2 regions of the Arthrobacter sp. B3I4 genome follow, and region 1 is predicted to be linked to the other one. Evidence: riboswitches for the same ligand, from Rfam matches in the RefSeq annotation. Region 1 holds a riboswitch; the other holds the start of a gene.
The links. Region 1 has a riboswitch for thiamine pyrophosphate ahead of QFZ61_RS10895 (bifunctional hydroxymethylpyrimidine kinase/phosphomethylpyrimidine kinase). Riboswitches for the same ligand answer to the same signal wherever they lie in the genome.
Positions count from the first base shown of each region.

Region 2: linked by a shared signal. The riboswitch ahead of thiO (glycine oxidase ThiO) and the one ahead of QFZ61_RS10895 (bifunctional hydroxymethylpyrimidine kinase/phosphomethylpyrimidine kinase) in region 1 are both predicted to bind thiamine pyrophosphate.

Region 1 covers NZ_JAUSYK010000001.1:2,277,166-2,284,175, reverse strand. The annotation lists gene obgE (GTPase ObgE) at 1-627, opposite strand, end outside; gene rpmA (50S ribosomal protein L27) at 742-1,005, opposite strand; gene rplU (50S ribosomal protein L21) at 1,065-1,373, opposite strand; gene QFZ61_RS10895 (bifunctional hydroxymethylpyrimidine kinase/phosphomethylpyrimidine kinase) at 1,739-3,529, opposite strand; TPP riboswitch at 3,519-3,617, opposite strand; gene QFZ61_RS10890 (Rne/Rng family ribonuclease) at 3,797-7,010, opposite strand, start outside.
Region 2 covers NZ_JAUSYK010000001.1:1,763,490-1,770,499, reverse strand. The annotation lists gene QFZ61_RS08365 (VOC family protein) at 1-244, opposite strand, end outside; gene mctP (monocarboxylate uptake permease MctP) at 316-2,010, opposite strand; gene QFZ61_RS08355 (DUF3311 domain-containing protein) at 2,007-2,288, opposite strand; gene QFZ61_RS08350 (hypothetical protein) at 2,436-2,639, opposite strand; gene QFZ61_RS08345 (thiazole synthase) at 2,709-3,563, opposite strand; gene thiS (sulfur carrier protein ThiS) at 3,569-3,805, opposite strand; gene thiO (glycine oxidase ThiO) at 3,802-5,121, opposite strand; TPP riboswitch at 5,113-5,230, opposite strand; gene thiE (thiamine phosphate synthase) at 5,257-6,009, shown strand; gene QFZ61_RS08325 (RNB domain-containing ribonuclease) at 6,131-7,010, shown strand, end outside.

The sequences.
Region 1 (7,010 bases):
GGTGAAGCGCACGTCCCCGGCCTGGACGACGCCGAGGTTGGGGATCAGGGTGGTGAACGGGTAATCGGCGATCTTGGGCCGGGCGGCGGACATGGCCGCGATGAGGCTGGACTTGCCCGCGGACGGGAAACCGACCAGCGCGATGTCCGCAATCGACTTCAGTTCCAGGACGACGTCGCTGGACTCACCCTCGATGCCGAGCAGCGCGAAGCCGGGGGCGCGGCGCTTCTGCGAGGACAGCGCGGCGTTGCCGAGGCCGCCCAGGCCGCCGGCGGCGGCGATGAACTCGGTGCCTTCGCCGACCAGGTCGGCCAGGACGGTGCCGTCCTTGCTCTTGACGACCGTGCCCTCGGGAACCGGCAGGATGAGGGTCTCGCCGTTCTTGCCGCCGCGCCAGTCGCCCATGCCGGGACCGCCGTTGGTGGCGTGCCGGTGCGGGGCGTGGTGGTAATCGAGCAGGGTGGTGGTCTGGGGATCCACGCGCAGGATGACGTCGCCGCCGTTGCCGCCGTTGCCGCCGTCGGGCCCGCCCAGGGGCTTGAACTTCTCCCGGTGGACGGAGACACAACCGTGGCCGCCGGTACCGCCGGATACGTGCAGTACTACCCGGTCTACAAAGCTGGCCACGTGGATCTCCTCAGTGCGTTTCCTTGAGCCGCAGGGGCCCAAGATGATTGTAATGCGGTTAAAACACCGGTGGAGCGGACCAACTGGCCCGCCCCACCGATTTAGAACTAGTTGTTACTCTGCAGCTGCAGCAGCCACGATGTTCACAACGCGACGACCGCGGCGGGTGCCGAACTCGACAGCACCGGGGGTCAGGGCGAACAGGGTGTCGTCGCCGCCGCGGCCTACGCCGGCGCCCGGGTGGAAGTGGGTGCCACGCTGGCGGACGATGATCTCGCCTGCGGAAACGACCTGGCCGCCGAAGCGCTTGACGCCGAGGTACTGGGCGTTGGAGTCACGGCCGTTGCGAGTGGAGCTCGCGCCTTTTTTATGTGCCATTTGAAATGCCTGCCTTTAAATTCTGGGGAATCTGCTGAAAACCTGAACAGTAACGCTAGTTACTTGATACCGGTGATCTTGACCTTGGTCAGTTCCTGACGGTGACCCTGGCGCTTCTTGTAACCGGTCTTGTTCTTGAACTTCTGGATGACGATCTTGGGACCACGAAGGTTCTCCAGGATCTCAGCCGTAACCGTTACCTTGGCCAGGTCCGCAGCAGCAGACGTGACCTTGTCACCGTCCACCAGGAGCAGTGCGGGCAGCTCAAAGGTGCTGCCGGCTCCACCGGGGACGCGGTTCAGGGTAACGAAGTCTCCAACGGAAACCTTCTCTTGGCGGCCGCCTGCGCGGACAATCGCGTACACCACTGTGGAACTCACTTCTCTCGACGTTTATTACTAGATTTGCGTGCGGAACCTGGGGTCGAAGTAATCCGACCGGCTCACGCTGTGCCTCAACGCCGGCAGGTTCCCCGGGGGAACCCATGAGCTATCCCGTGGATAATCCTGCCCGTAGTACGGCTGGACTGGTCCTCAAGGTCATAACCCAAGTGTTGGCGTAAGCACCGAAGATCTAGACTACGCTAATTTTGCCTTCGGCCGCAAACGAGGCTGGCCCCGGCGGGTACTGCGTGACAGCCGCCACAGCCTTCCCCTGAAGGGGTCGGACTGGGTGCCGCAGCAACTTCCGGAACCGCGCCCACCACCTTACCGGCTGGCCCCGGCCCGCCTGCTTAGGCGCGCAGCGTCGGCGCGTCGAAGAACTCCAGTTCGTAACGCACGGAATGCCGGAAGGCGGCGGTCATGGCGTTGCGGTCCTGCTCGGAGGCCCGGACGGCAGCTGCGTCCATGTACCGAATTGCCTGCCGGGTCGAGGCGGCAAACGCCTCGTCGGCGTAGGTGCGCAGCCAGTTCGCGTAGGGGTGCCCTGCGGGCGCGCCGGCGGCGAGGAACTCCGCCTGCAGTGTCGCGCCGACTTCGGCGTAGAGCCAGAAGCACGGCAGCGCCGCGGCCACCAGGACGCCGTAACTGCCGGCGAGGGAGGCTGCATGCAGGTGGTCCACGTAGGCCTTGGTGACCCGCCCCGGCTCAGCGTCCACGGCGCGGCCAGCGAGCCAGGATCGGTGCAGTTCGGCTTCCACCTCGAGGCACTGCTGTGCGGAACGGGACCAGAAGAGCTGTTCGGCTTCCGACGGCGCCAGCGCGGCGGCCCGGGACAGCACCCGGGAGTAGCCGTTGAGGTACAGGGCGTCCTGGCCGAGGTAGTAGGCGAACTGCCGCTCCGGGAGGGTCCCGTCCGCGAGGCCGCGGATGAAGTCCAGCGCGTAGATGGCCTCCAGCCCGGCCGCCGCGTGCTCGTCGAGGGCAGCCGCAAATTCACCTTCCCGGGGTGGTTGCTGCACGGGTGTCTGCTGCAGGTGCGTCTGCTTGCCGGGCGTCTGCTGCAGGTGGTGGAAGTGGTGGACCGGTCCGTTGCCGGTGCCGACCCGGAGGCTCTGCGATTCCCGCAGTGCGCCGACCAGCCACGGCTTGACCTCCCGGAGCGCTGCTGCCCAGTCCCCCGTCCTGGCCTGGACGGTGGCCAGCGCCGAGGACAGGGAGCAGCCGGTGCCGTGGCTGTTGCGGGTAGCGATCCGTTCGCCGGGCACCTCGATAGTCTCCCGGCCCAGCAGTCCGGCGGTGTTGACCAGCGCGTCGGGGCAGCCACCGCCGTCGTCGCCGCGGTCGCCGGCGCCGTCGCCGTCCGCGAGGTGCCCGCCCTTGACCAGTACTGTCGTGCCGGCCAGCGCGGCGAGCCGTTTGCCCTGCTCCAGCGCCGCCGCCCAGTCCGCCGCGGGCGGTTCGTCCAGCAGCATGGCCAGTTCCGGCAGGTTGGGGGTGATCAGGTGCGCCAGCGGCAACAGCGCACGCAGGGCAGCCTCGGCGGATTCCTGCAGCAGCCGGTCCCCGCTGGTCGCCACCATCACGGGGTCCAGGACCACGACGGCGGGACGGACTTTCTCGAGCCAGAGGCGGACGGCGTCAATCACCGCGGCGTCACCGAGCATGCCGATCTTGACGGCGTCGATGGTGATGTCGTCGCTGATGGCGTCCAACTGTTCGGTCAGGAACGACGCCGGCGGTACGTGCACGGATCGTACGCCGTGGGTGTTTTGCGCGGTCAGCGCAGTGATCGCGGCCATTCCGTAGCCGCCGTGGGCGGCGATGCTCTTAAGGTCGGCCTGGATGCCGGCGCCGCCGGAAGGATCCGAGCCTGCAATCGCGAGCACCCGCGGGAGCGCCGGCGCACCGGGGGCTGCGGGTGCCCGGAAACTGGTGGGAGCGGCCGAGGGGGCGGGGTTGCCCGGCGCTCCGGGGCTGGTGGCGTGTCCGCCGGTCGCGGCCGGCGCGAAGGCGGACCGCAGGATCGACGTGAGCTGAGTTGATGCGGGCTGGGGCGGTGCAGGCTGAGCTGAAGCGGGCTGGGGTGGCGCAGGCTTGGTCGGTGCAGGTTGGGGCGATGCGGGCTGGGTCGACGAATTCAAGAGACATCCCTTCGCCGGTGCTAACCGGACAGGTTCAACGGGTCTGGATCTCAGCCGGGCTCGTTGCCCGGCACCCCGTGTCGGTTACCAGCCTAACCCTCCCCTGTCCTGCTTTCCCCTGTGGTCAGCCCCCTGCCTGACCTGCACGTTAACGGCCTCGCGGGTACCGTCCGGACTCGACGTGACGTTACGTCGAGTCCGACACGGTACCCGCGAGCCGGGCGGTGCTCCGGATTCCGGATCACCTACTTCGTGGAATGCCGGGTGCTAGAGCTCCGAGGCCGGTACGCCGACACCCAGGATGATCGGCTCGTTTGCAGCCGGCGTCGCAGCCGCTGTCGCCGGCTCCGGCGCCTTCGCTTCATGGACCGAACCGGTAGCGGCCGACGGCGTCGCGGCGCGCTGCTCCACCGACGTCTCGTTGGCGGCGCCCTGGGCGCGGCTGGCGCTGCGGTTACGGCGCACCCGCCGGGACGGGGTTGCCGCCGCCTGAGCCGAAGCCGACGCAACCTGGGCCTGCGCAACCGACTCATTAGCGACCGGCGCCTGCGCCGCGGGGGCTTGAGTACCCTGTGTTTGAGCGGCACGTGTGTCGGCGGCGGGAACCTGCGCGGCCGGCGCCTGGGCACGTGTCCTTCTGGTTTCCTGCCCTGCCGGAGCCTCGGCATCTCGATTCCGTGCGTTCGGCGGCTGGATGCGGGCCGTGCGGGCCCGGCCCCTGCCGCGGGTCGCCCGCGACGGTGCAGCTTCGGTCCCTGCAGACTCGGCCCGCGCAGCCTCAGCCGGGGCGGAACGTTCCGGCCGCTGCTGTTCGGCTACCGGGGCAAGCTCCGCAGGCCTGCCCACAGCAGTGCCAGCGCCGGTACCGGCGCCTGCATCGGCGTCGCCAAGGTTGGCGAACGCCTCAGTGAGCAGATCAAGGGTCAGTGCAGGCTGCGGGGCTTCCTCGGCGTGCTCGACGAACGGCAGGGCAACCTGCTCGCCGCCGAAGGTCAGCACTGCCGCCGGACGTCCGGCAGCCTCCTCGGTTGAGGCCAGTTCCACGGCCGCATCGAGCGCTGCCTGGCGGGTCTCGGCGTCGGGCGCTGCTGTTGCTTCGCCGTCGTGCAGGTGCGCAGCGTGCGCGGCGGCTGCGATGTTGGCCAGAGCGACGCGGGTCGCCTCCGCCTTCGCGTGGCGCTCGGCCTCGGTGGGCTCGGCGTGCACGGCGGCGGGAGCGGACGGCATCCCCTCGGTACCCTGGCCGCCCTTGCCGCGGCGGCGCTTGCGCTCAGTGCGCGCGGCGGGCTGCTGCTCGGTGCGCGGAACGTAGTGCTCGGCGGCGACGGCGTTGGCGCGGCGGTGTTCCACCGGCTCGTCGTGGGTGACGATGCCGCGGCCGGCGCAGGCTTCGCACTGTTCGCCGAAAACTTCCAGCAGCCCGGTGCCCATCCGCTTACGGGTCATCTGCACGAGGCCCAGCGAGGTCACCTCCGCGACCTGGTGCTTGGTCCGGTCCCGGCCGAGGCACTCCACCATGCGCCGCAGCACGAGATCCCGGTTGGACTCCAGCACCATGTCGATGAAGTCGATCACGATGATGCCGCCGATGTCGCGCAGCCGCAGCTGGCGGACGACTTCCTCGGCCGCTTCCAGGTTGTTCTTGGTGACGGTTTCCTCGAGGTTGCCGCCGCTGCCGGTGAACTTGCCGGTGTTGACGTCGACGACGGTCATGGCTTCGGTCCGGTCGATCACCAGTGAGCCGCCGGACGGCAGGAAGACCTTCCGGTCCAGCGCCTTGTGGATCTGCTCGTCAATCCGCCAGGCAGCGAAGATGTCGGTTTCCTTGGTCCACTTTTCCAGCCGGCCAACCAGGTCCGGCGCCACGTAGGTGACGTAGGCCTCGATGGTGTCCCAGGCTTCCTCGCCGGAGACGATGAGCTTGGAGAAGTCCTCGTTGAACACGTCCCGGACCACCTTGATGGTCAGGTCCGGTTCGCCGTAAAGCAGTTCGGGTGCCAGGAGCTTCGTGGACGTGGACTGGCTTTCGATGCCCTCCCACTGGGCGCGCAGCCGGTTGATATCGTGCGTCAGCTCTTCCTCCGACGCGCCTTCAGCCGCCGTGCGGACAATGACGCCGGCATCCTCGGGGAGGCGGTCCTTGAGGATCCGCTTGAGCCGGTTGCGTTCGACGTCGGGCAGTTTCCGGGAGATGCCGGTCATGGAGCCGCCGGGCACGTAGACGAGGTAGCGGCCCGGGAGGGAGATCTGGCTGGTCAGCCTGGCGCCCTTGTGTCCGACCGGGTCTTTGGTGACCTGGACGAGCACCGAGTCGCCGGACTTGAGCGCGTTCTCGATCCGGCGCTGCTTGCCCTCGACGTTGACGGCGTCCCAGTTAACTTCGCCGGCGTACAGCACGGCGTTGCGGCCGCGTCCGATGTCGACGAAGGCAGCTTCCATCGACGGCAGCACGTTCTGGACCTTGCCCAGGTAGACGTTCCCGATCAGGGAGTCCTGCTGGGTCTTGGAAACAAAGTGTTCGGCCAGGACGCCGTCTTCGAGGACGCCGATCTGGATTCTGTCGTCGCGCTGGCGGACGATCATCTGGCGGTCCACGGACTCGCGCCGGGCGAGGAACTCGGCCTCGGTGATGACGGTGCGGCGGCGGCCGGTATCCCGGGATTCGCGGCGGCGCTGCTTCTTCGCTTCCAGCCGCGTGGAGCCCTTGACAGAGGTGACGCGGTTGTTGACGGGTGCATCGCTGACGGCACGCGGCGCGCGGACCCGGGTCACTGTGTTGGGCGGGTCGTCGTCCCCGCCGCCGGTCAGCTCCAGGTCCTGGTCACCGCGGCGACGGCGACGACGACGGCGGGAGGTGACGCCCTCTTCCAGCGCACCCTCGGACTCCTCATCGGCCTCCTCGGCGCCGTCCACGGCAGCGTCGGAGTCAGCGTCGGTTTCGCCGGCGGTGCGGCTGCGTCCGCGGCGTCCGCGGCTGCGGCGCCGACGGCGGTTGCCGGCGTCGTCACCCTCGGCCTCTTCGTCTTCTTCCTCGGCGTCCTCCGCCGCGGCCGGGGCCGCGACGGGGGCCGGGCGGACCACGGCGCTCAGGTCCGGGGCCTGGAAAATCATCGAGGTGACGGCCCCGGGTGCGAGGAACATGGAGGACGCTTCAGGTGATTCGGCAACGGAGTCCGCGGCGGGCGCCTCAGCCGGGGCCTCAGCCGGGGTGTTGCCAGCGGCGTCTTCGACAGCGGTGGTGTCCGCGGCGGCGGGGGCGGCCTGCGGAGTTTCGGCGTCGGCTGTTTCGGCGTCGGTTTCGGTTTGCGCTGTTTCATCGGGCGCGGTTTTAACTTGCGCCGCTTCGATCAAGGCAGGAGCTTCGTCGGTTGCTGCGGGGGCCGGCGCGGCCTTGGCACGGGAGGCCCTGCGGCGGACCGGCTTCTCCGGTGCTTGCCCAGCTGCCGTCATGGCCGTCGCGGCGTCGGCGGTTGTGTGATCG
Region 2 (7,010 bases), 510 kb from region 1:
GGGTGGACGCCATGTCCGGGACGACGAGTTGCAGGCCTTCCAGACTTCCCGGGGACATGCTGTTCATTCCGGTCCCGATGACTATCGAGGTGGCCGACCCGGGCGGCGTGAGCTGGACAACCCGCATGCCCGGGATGTATTCGACGTCGTGGTCCAGGGCGAACCCCAGCCGGTCCGTATAGAACGATTTGGCCGCATCGACATTCGTGACCGGTACCTGTACGACCTCAAGGCGCATCTCCATGCGGATCACAGTACCCCGCTTGCAGCGCGCCGGGGCTTCATTATCGGCGGGTTTTCACTACTGCCCCGCCGTCAGTACGTGGGACCTCCCGGTTCGACGAGCGGATGCTCGCGCTGGAGCTGAGCCACCTTGGGGTCGTTCTCGTCGGCGCCGTAGTCGGACGTGCGGGTGATGTCTTTGCCGTCGGGGACCTTCATCGCACGGAAGACCGCGGACAGCCCCGCCGAGACGATGAGGTTGATAGCAAATGCGACGACCGCGATATAGACCTGCACGTCGGTGCCGGGAATAGCCGCGATCGAGCCGCCAAAATGGGCCTTCGTGGCCGGGTTGACGACGTTGTAGGCCGCGATGGTGCCGTACGCGATGCCGGCCGCCCAGCCGATGAAGAGCGCCCAACGGTGGAACCACCGGGTGTAGAGTCCGGCCACGATCGCCGGAAAGGTCTGCAGGATCCAGATCCCGCCCAGAAGTTGCATGTTGATCGCCGCCGACTGGTCCATGGCGATGACGAAGATCAGCGCACCGAACTTCACCACCAGGGACGCGATCTTGGAAACGTTCGCTTCCTGACGGGGCGTGGCATCCGGCCTGATCAGGTCACGGTAAATGTTCCGGGTGAAGAGGTTCGCCGCCGCAATGGACATGATGGCGGCCGGGACCAGTGCCCCGATGGCGATGGCCGCGAGCGCGATGCCGGCGAACCAGGCCGGGAACTGATCCAGGAACAGCTGCGGCACCACGAGTTGAGGATTGACGGCACCGTTCAGGTCGATGGGCTTGGTCCCGGCATAAATGGCCGCGTAGCCCAGCAGCGCGAGGAAACCCAGCATCAGGGAGTACAAGGGCAGCACCGCAGCGTTGCGGCGGATGGTGTTCCTGCTCTTCGTCGCCAGGACACCTGTGATCGAGTGCGGGTACATGAACAAAGCCAGGGCGGAGCCCAGAGCCAGGGTCCAGTAGGCCGAATAGCTCGAGGCGCCCGGAATGAACGTGCCCGCCGGTTTGCCCGTCGCCGGGCTGACCGTCCCCAGCTTCGCCTGGGCGGAGTCGAAAATGGGGCCCCAGCCGCCGAACTTGATCGGCAGGTAAATCACCGCGACGATCACCGCCAGGTAGATCAGCAGGTCCTTGACGACGGCGATCAGGGCCGGAGCGCGCAACCCCGAGGTGTACGTGTAGGCGGCCAGCACGACGAACGCGATGATCAGCGGAAGGTCAGTCAGCAGCACGTTCTCGGCGCTGCCTAAACCGAGCACCGTGAGCACCGCCTTGATGCCCACCAGTTGCAGGGCGATGTAGGGCATCGTTGCCACGATGCCGGTGACGGCCACCGCAACGGTCAGTGCCCTGCTGCCGTAGCGGCCGCCAATGAAGTCCGCCGGCGTGACGAATCCGTGCCGGTGCGAGACGGACCACAGCCGGCTCATCAGCAGGAACACGATGGGGTACAGCACGATGGTGTACGGCACCGCGAAGAACCCGCTCACGGCTCCGGTGGCCCACATCGCCGCGGGAACGGCCACGAACGTGTAGGCGGTGTAAAGGTCCCCGCCGAGCAGGAACCAGGTTACCCAGGTCCCGAAGCCCCGGCCGCCGAGGCCCCATTCGTCCAGGCTGTGCAGCCCGGTGGTTTCGTGCCGCCGCCACCGTGCGGCGAAGAACCCAAGGACCGCAACCAGGACGAAGAGGATGATCACAATGGCGAGCGCGACGCCGTTGACCGGACGGTCCGGTGTTGCCAGCGGCGCCAGGGCCGCGGTCATCGCCCCTCCCCCGCACCGGCCAGGCCGCGGACGGCGTCGCGCCGGCGGCGGTCCTCCTTCGTGACGAGCCAGTAGGAGATCCCTACCAGGGCTGCCGTGACAGGGATCCAGGCCATCTGGTACCAGTAGAAGAACGGGATACCGGCCAGCCGCGGTTCATCGAACGAATACGCGGGCACAAACAACGGAACCACGATGGCGACCAGCAAGAGGATTCCGGAAATCACATAGGGACCTGGCCTGGCCGGCCCCCGCGTTGCAACATCGGGACTGGACATCGACGCCTCCTCGACGGGACGGACCTCCGGGGCGGGAAGGGTTCCCGGGACGTGCCGGCGGTCTGCCGGCCGCGTGTCACCGCGGTCGTAGGCAACAGAATAGACACTGGACTAATTCTTCAACAGTGCATAAATGCCCGGCGTTGGTCAGTCCCCGGGGCGGTCCTCCAGGTCAGGGGAACTCGGCTCTGCGGCGCGTTTCGCTTCGTCATCCGCTGGCGTCTCCGCCGGGACCAGATCAGGATCGATGACCGGCGAGAACGCATCGGCGTCAAGGCCTTTGCCTTGGCCTTTACCTTTGATGTCGGCGGCGTCGGGGTCCGGTCCGCCTCCCGCGGGGATCTCGCTCATGGTTCCACGGTAGGAGTCCCGCCCCCGGATTGTCGAGGGCCGGCTCCCAGGCGGCGGCCCTCGAACCGTTTAGAGGAACTCGGCCCGGCCCTCCATCGCGGACGAGGCGAGGGCGTGCTCCCTGCGCGGGATCCGGCCGGCGAGCCGCGCGAGCCGCCCCGCGGCTACGGCATGTTTGAAGGCCTCGCCCATCAGGGTCGGATCCTGGGCCCGGGTCACCGCGGTGGCGAGCAGCACGGCGTCGCAGCCCAGCTCCATCGCAAGGGCGGCGTCGGACGCCGTGCCGATGCCGGCGTCGAGCACCACCGGAACTGATGCCCGGGAGACGATCAGTTCGATGTTGTGCGGGTTTAGGATGCCCAGGCCGGTCCCGATCGGCGCGCCCAGCGGCATCACCGCGGTGGCGCCGAGGTGCTCCAGCCGCAGGGCCAGCACCGGGTCGTCGTTCGTATAGGCGAAGACCTTGAAGCCGCGCCCCACGAGCTGTTCGGTTGCCTCCACGAGCTCCACGGCATCCGGCAGCAGGGTGTGCTCGTCCGCGATCACCTCAAGCTTCACCCAGTCCGTCTCCAGCGCTTCGCGGGCCAGCTCGGCGGTCAGGACGGCGTCCCGGGCGGTGAAGCAGCCGGCGGTGTTGGGCAGCACCCGGATACTGCGCTCTGCGAGCAGCTGGAACAATGAACCGCTCTCGGCCGGCGAGTAGCGGCGCATGGCCACGGTGGTGAGTTCGGTTCCGGACGCCGCCAGCGCGGCGCCGAGGCCGTCCAGGCTTGGCGCGCCGCCGGTGCCCATAATCAGGCGGGAACCCAGTTCCACACCGTCGACCGTCAGCGGGTCCCGACGCAGCTGCTGTCCTGTGCTCGGCCCTGCAGCGTTCGGCTCTGCAGCGTTCGGCTCTGCTGCAGCCAGCGTTGTTTCCTCCATGGCGTTCATCCTCCCTGTACTGCGGTGACGAGTTCGACGTCGTCGCCCTCGGCGAGCGCGGTCACGTGCCACTGGCTGCGCGGCACAACCTCGGCATTGCGGGCGACGGCGACGCCGAGTTTCCGGCCGTCGGTAGCCTGCCCGTCGGAGGACAGCGGCCTGCCGGTGACCCCGCTGACGAGGGCGCCGACGGTGGCACCCTGGGCGACGGCGTGCTGTGCTCCGTTGAGCCTGATGTTCATGCTGGTTCCCTGTCTGTCGTGGAGATATTTGCCCCTGCTGCGCCGGCACTGGAGAAACCGCGTGCGGAGAAGGCCTGAGCGGAGATGGCCTGAGCGGGGATTGCCTGACCGGAGAAGCGGTCCGGGCGGAAGGCGGCCCAGCGCGGATCCGGCGTCCCGTCGAGCAGTTGGCGGCAGATGACGGCGGCCGCCGGGGTGAGGAGCACCCCGTGGCGGAAGAAGCCGGTGGCAATGATTAGCCCCCCGCACTCGGGCCCGCCCGGGGATTGGGCCATCCTGCCCAGCAGCGGGGCGTTGTCCGGAGTGCCTGGCCGCGCCCGCGCCGTGGCTTCAAGCAGTTCCAGTTCCGCGACGGCCGGGACCAGCTGCTGTGCATCGCGCAGCAGCTGATAGACGCCTCCCGCGGACACTGCCGTCGGGTCCGCCGGCGCGTCCTCCCGCTGGGTGGCGCCGATCACGACGGTGCCGTCCCCGCGCGGGACGATGTAGACCGGGACGCCGCGGACCAAGCCGCGGACGGTGGAGCGCAGCAGGGGCCTAAGCCGTTGCGGCACCCGAAGACGCAGGATGTCCCCGTAGACAGGCCGCAGCGGCAGCCGCAGTCCCTCGGGAAGACCCTGCAGGTCTGCCGCTCCGAGTCCGTTGGCCACGATCGTTTCACCGGCCCGGATTTCCCCGCCGCCCTCCAGCTCTATGCCGGCCACGTGTCCGTCTTCCCAGAGCAGTCCGGCTGCCCGCCGCCGCACGCCGGTATACCGGCTGCTCGCCGCCAGCAGCTCGCCGATCCGGGTCAGCAGCGTGCGCGGGTCCACTTGGTGGTCGGCCGGGATGTCGAAGGCGCAGGAGATTCCGGGGCTCAGCAGCGGTTCGCGCCCGCGCGCCTGACGGACCGTCAGCGGTTCAACGCCAAGACCGGAAGCCTGTTGCACGATTCGCAGGTCCTCGAGCGCCCGGCGGTCGGCGGCGTCCGCCCCGACGGCGAGGGTCGGCGTCGTGAGATACCCGGTGTCCCCCGCGCCGGCGCCGCCGTCCGGGTGGCCGTCGGCGCCGGCTGCCAGGGCCGCGGCGAAGCCGGGCCAGAGCCGGGCGGCTTCCAGCATCAGGGCCAGCAGCTCCTCCTCCTGGTAATGGAGTTCGCTGACCGGCGCGAGCATGCCGGCGGCGGCCCAGCTGGCCCCGGCGCCAGGCGCGTCGTCAACCAGTGCGACGGAGCGGCCGGACCGGAGGGCCTCCCAGGCAATGCCGCAGCCGACCACTCCGCCGCCAATGACGACGACGTCGCAGTGTCCGGTGGGTGTGGCGGATGGTGGGACCATGGCTTCCTTCCCTACGCCGGTACTAACCGGATCAGGTCAAGCGGTCGGCTCTGATGCCCTCTCAGCCCGGCGCCGTGGAAAGGCTGCGCGGGCTCCCGCAGTATCCGCCCAGTGTAGAGGAACTACCCTTAGACCATGAGCCAGGACCTCCACACCACCGCCCGCCTGTACCTGTGCACCGATGGCCGGAAGGAGCGCGGCGACTTTGAAGACTTCGTCGATGCTGCTTTTGCCGGCGGCGTTGACATCATCCAGTTGCGGGACAAGTCCCTGGAGGCCGCCGAGGAGCTTGAACTGCTGAAGGTGCTGCATGCGGCGGCGGCCCGGCACGGCCGGCTCTGGGCGGTCAACGACCGTGCAGATATCGCTTCGCTCTCCCACGCACCGGTGTTCCACGTCGGACAACGGGACATCCCCTTCGCCGCCGCCCGGGATTTCCTGGGCAAGGGCACTGTAATCGGCATGTCCACGCACAGCCCGGACCAGGTTGACGCCGCCATCGCCGCGGCACCGGGCCGGCGCGGGCTCGACTACTTCTGCGTGGGGCCGGTGTGGGCCACCCCGACGAAGCCGGGCCGGGCCGCCGTCGGGCTGGAGCTGGTGCGCTACGCCGCGGAGGCGATCGCACGGGCCGAGGGCGGCGACGCCGGACGGGTTCCCGGGGTGGTGCCGTGGTTCGCGATCGGCGGCATTGACCTCACCAACGTGGAACAGGTGGTCGAGGCGGGCGCCCGGCGCGTCGTGGTGGTCCGGGCCATCACCGAGGCCGCTGACCCGGAAGGCGCGGCGCGGGCGCTGCTCGCCGCACTCGACGCCGGGGCAGACGCAACTGCCGCTGCGGCCACCGCGTCCGGCGCTGCCAACGCCGTCGGAAACCCCGGGAACTAGCAGCAGCACTTCCGGCCGGCCCCGCTCCCCCGGCGCGGCCGTGACCGGGCCCGCCGGCCCTCGCCGCCGCCCGGGCCGATGTTTCAAGACTATTGGCGGAAATCGGGCTAACCTGATTTTCGTGTCTCATCATCGCCTGACGCCAAGCGTCCGCCAGCAACAGAACCAGCTTGCCCAGGCGCTCAATGCATTGCGCACCACCCTGGAGCTGCCGGGACCGTTCCCGGAAGATGTGCTCCGGGATGCCGAGGCTGCCGTAGCCAGCCACGAACTGCCGGAACTGGACCTCACGCATGTGGACTTTGTGACCATCGACCCGGCGTCCTCGACGGACCTGGACCAGGCGTTGTTCATCGATCGCGCAGGCGAGGGCTATAAGGTTTTCTACGCCATCGCCGATGTCCCCTCCTTCGTGGCCCCCGGCAGTGCCCTCGACGCCGAGACCCGCCGACGCGGGCAGACGTTCTACACCCCGGAGGGCAGGATTCCGCTGCACCCTGAGGTGATCAGTGAAGCGGCGGGCAGCCTCTTGGCAGGCCAGCTTTGCGCGGCGTTCGTCTGGGAGTTTGAGTTGGACGGCGCCGCCGAGGTCACCACCGTGCTGGTGCGGCGAGCGCAGGTCCGCAGCCGGGCCAAGCTGAGCTACGCCGGGGTTCAGGCCGAGCTCGACGGCGGCACCGCGGACCCGTTGCTTCAGCTGCTCCGGGAGGTCGGCAGCAAGCGGGTGGAACTGGAGCGGCTGCGCGGCGGAGCGAGCCTGAACATGCCGGACCAGGAAATCGAGCAGCTCCCCGACGGCGGCTACCGGATCGTCGCCGCCCCGCCGCTTCCAGTGGAGGACTGGAACGCGCAGATCTCGCTGATGACCGGCATGGCCGCCGCAGGCCTCATGCTTGAAGGCAAGGTCGGCATCCTGCGCACCATGCCAGCCCCGGACGAGAGCTCGCTGCGGCACTTCCGGCGCCAGACCGGCGCCCTGGGCAAGCCGTGGGACGGGCAGA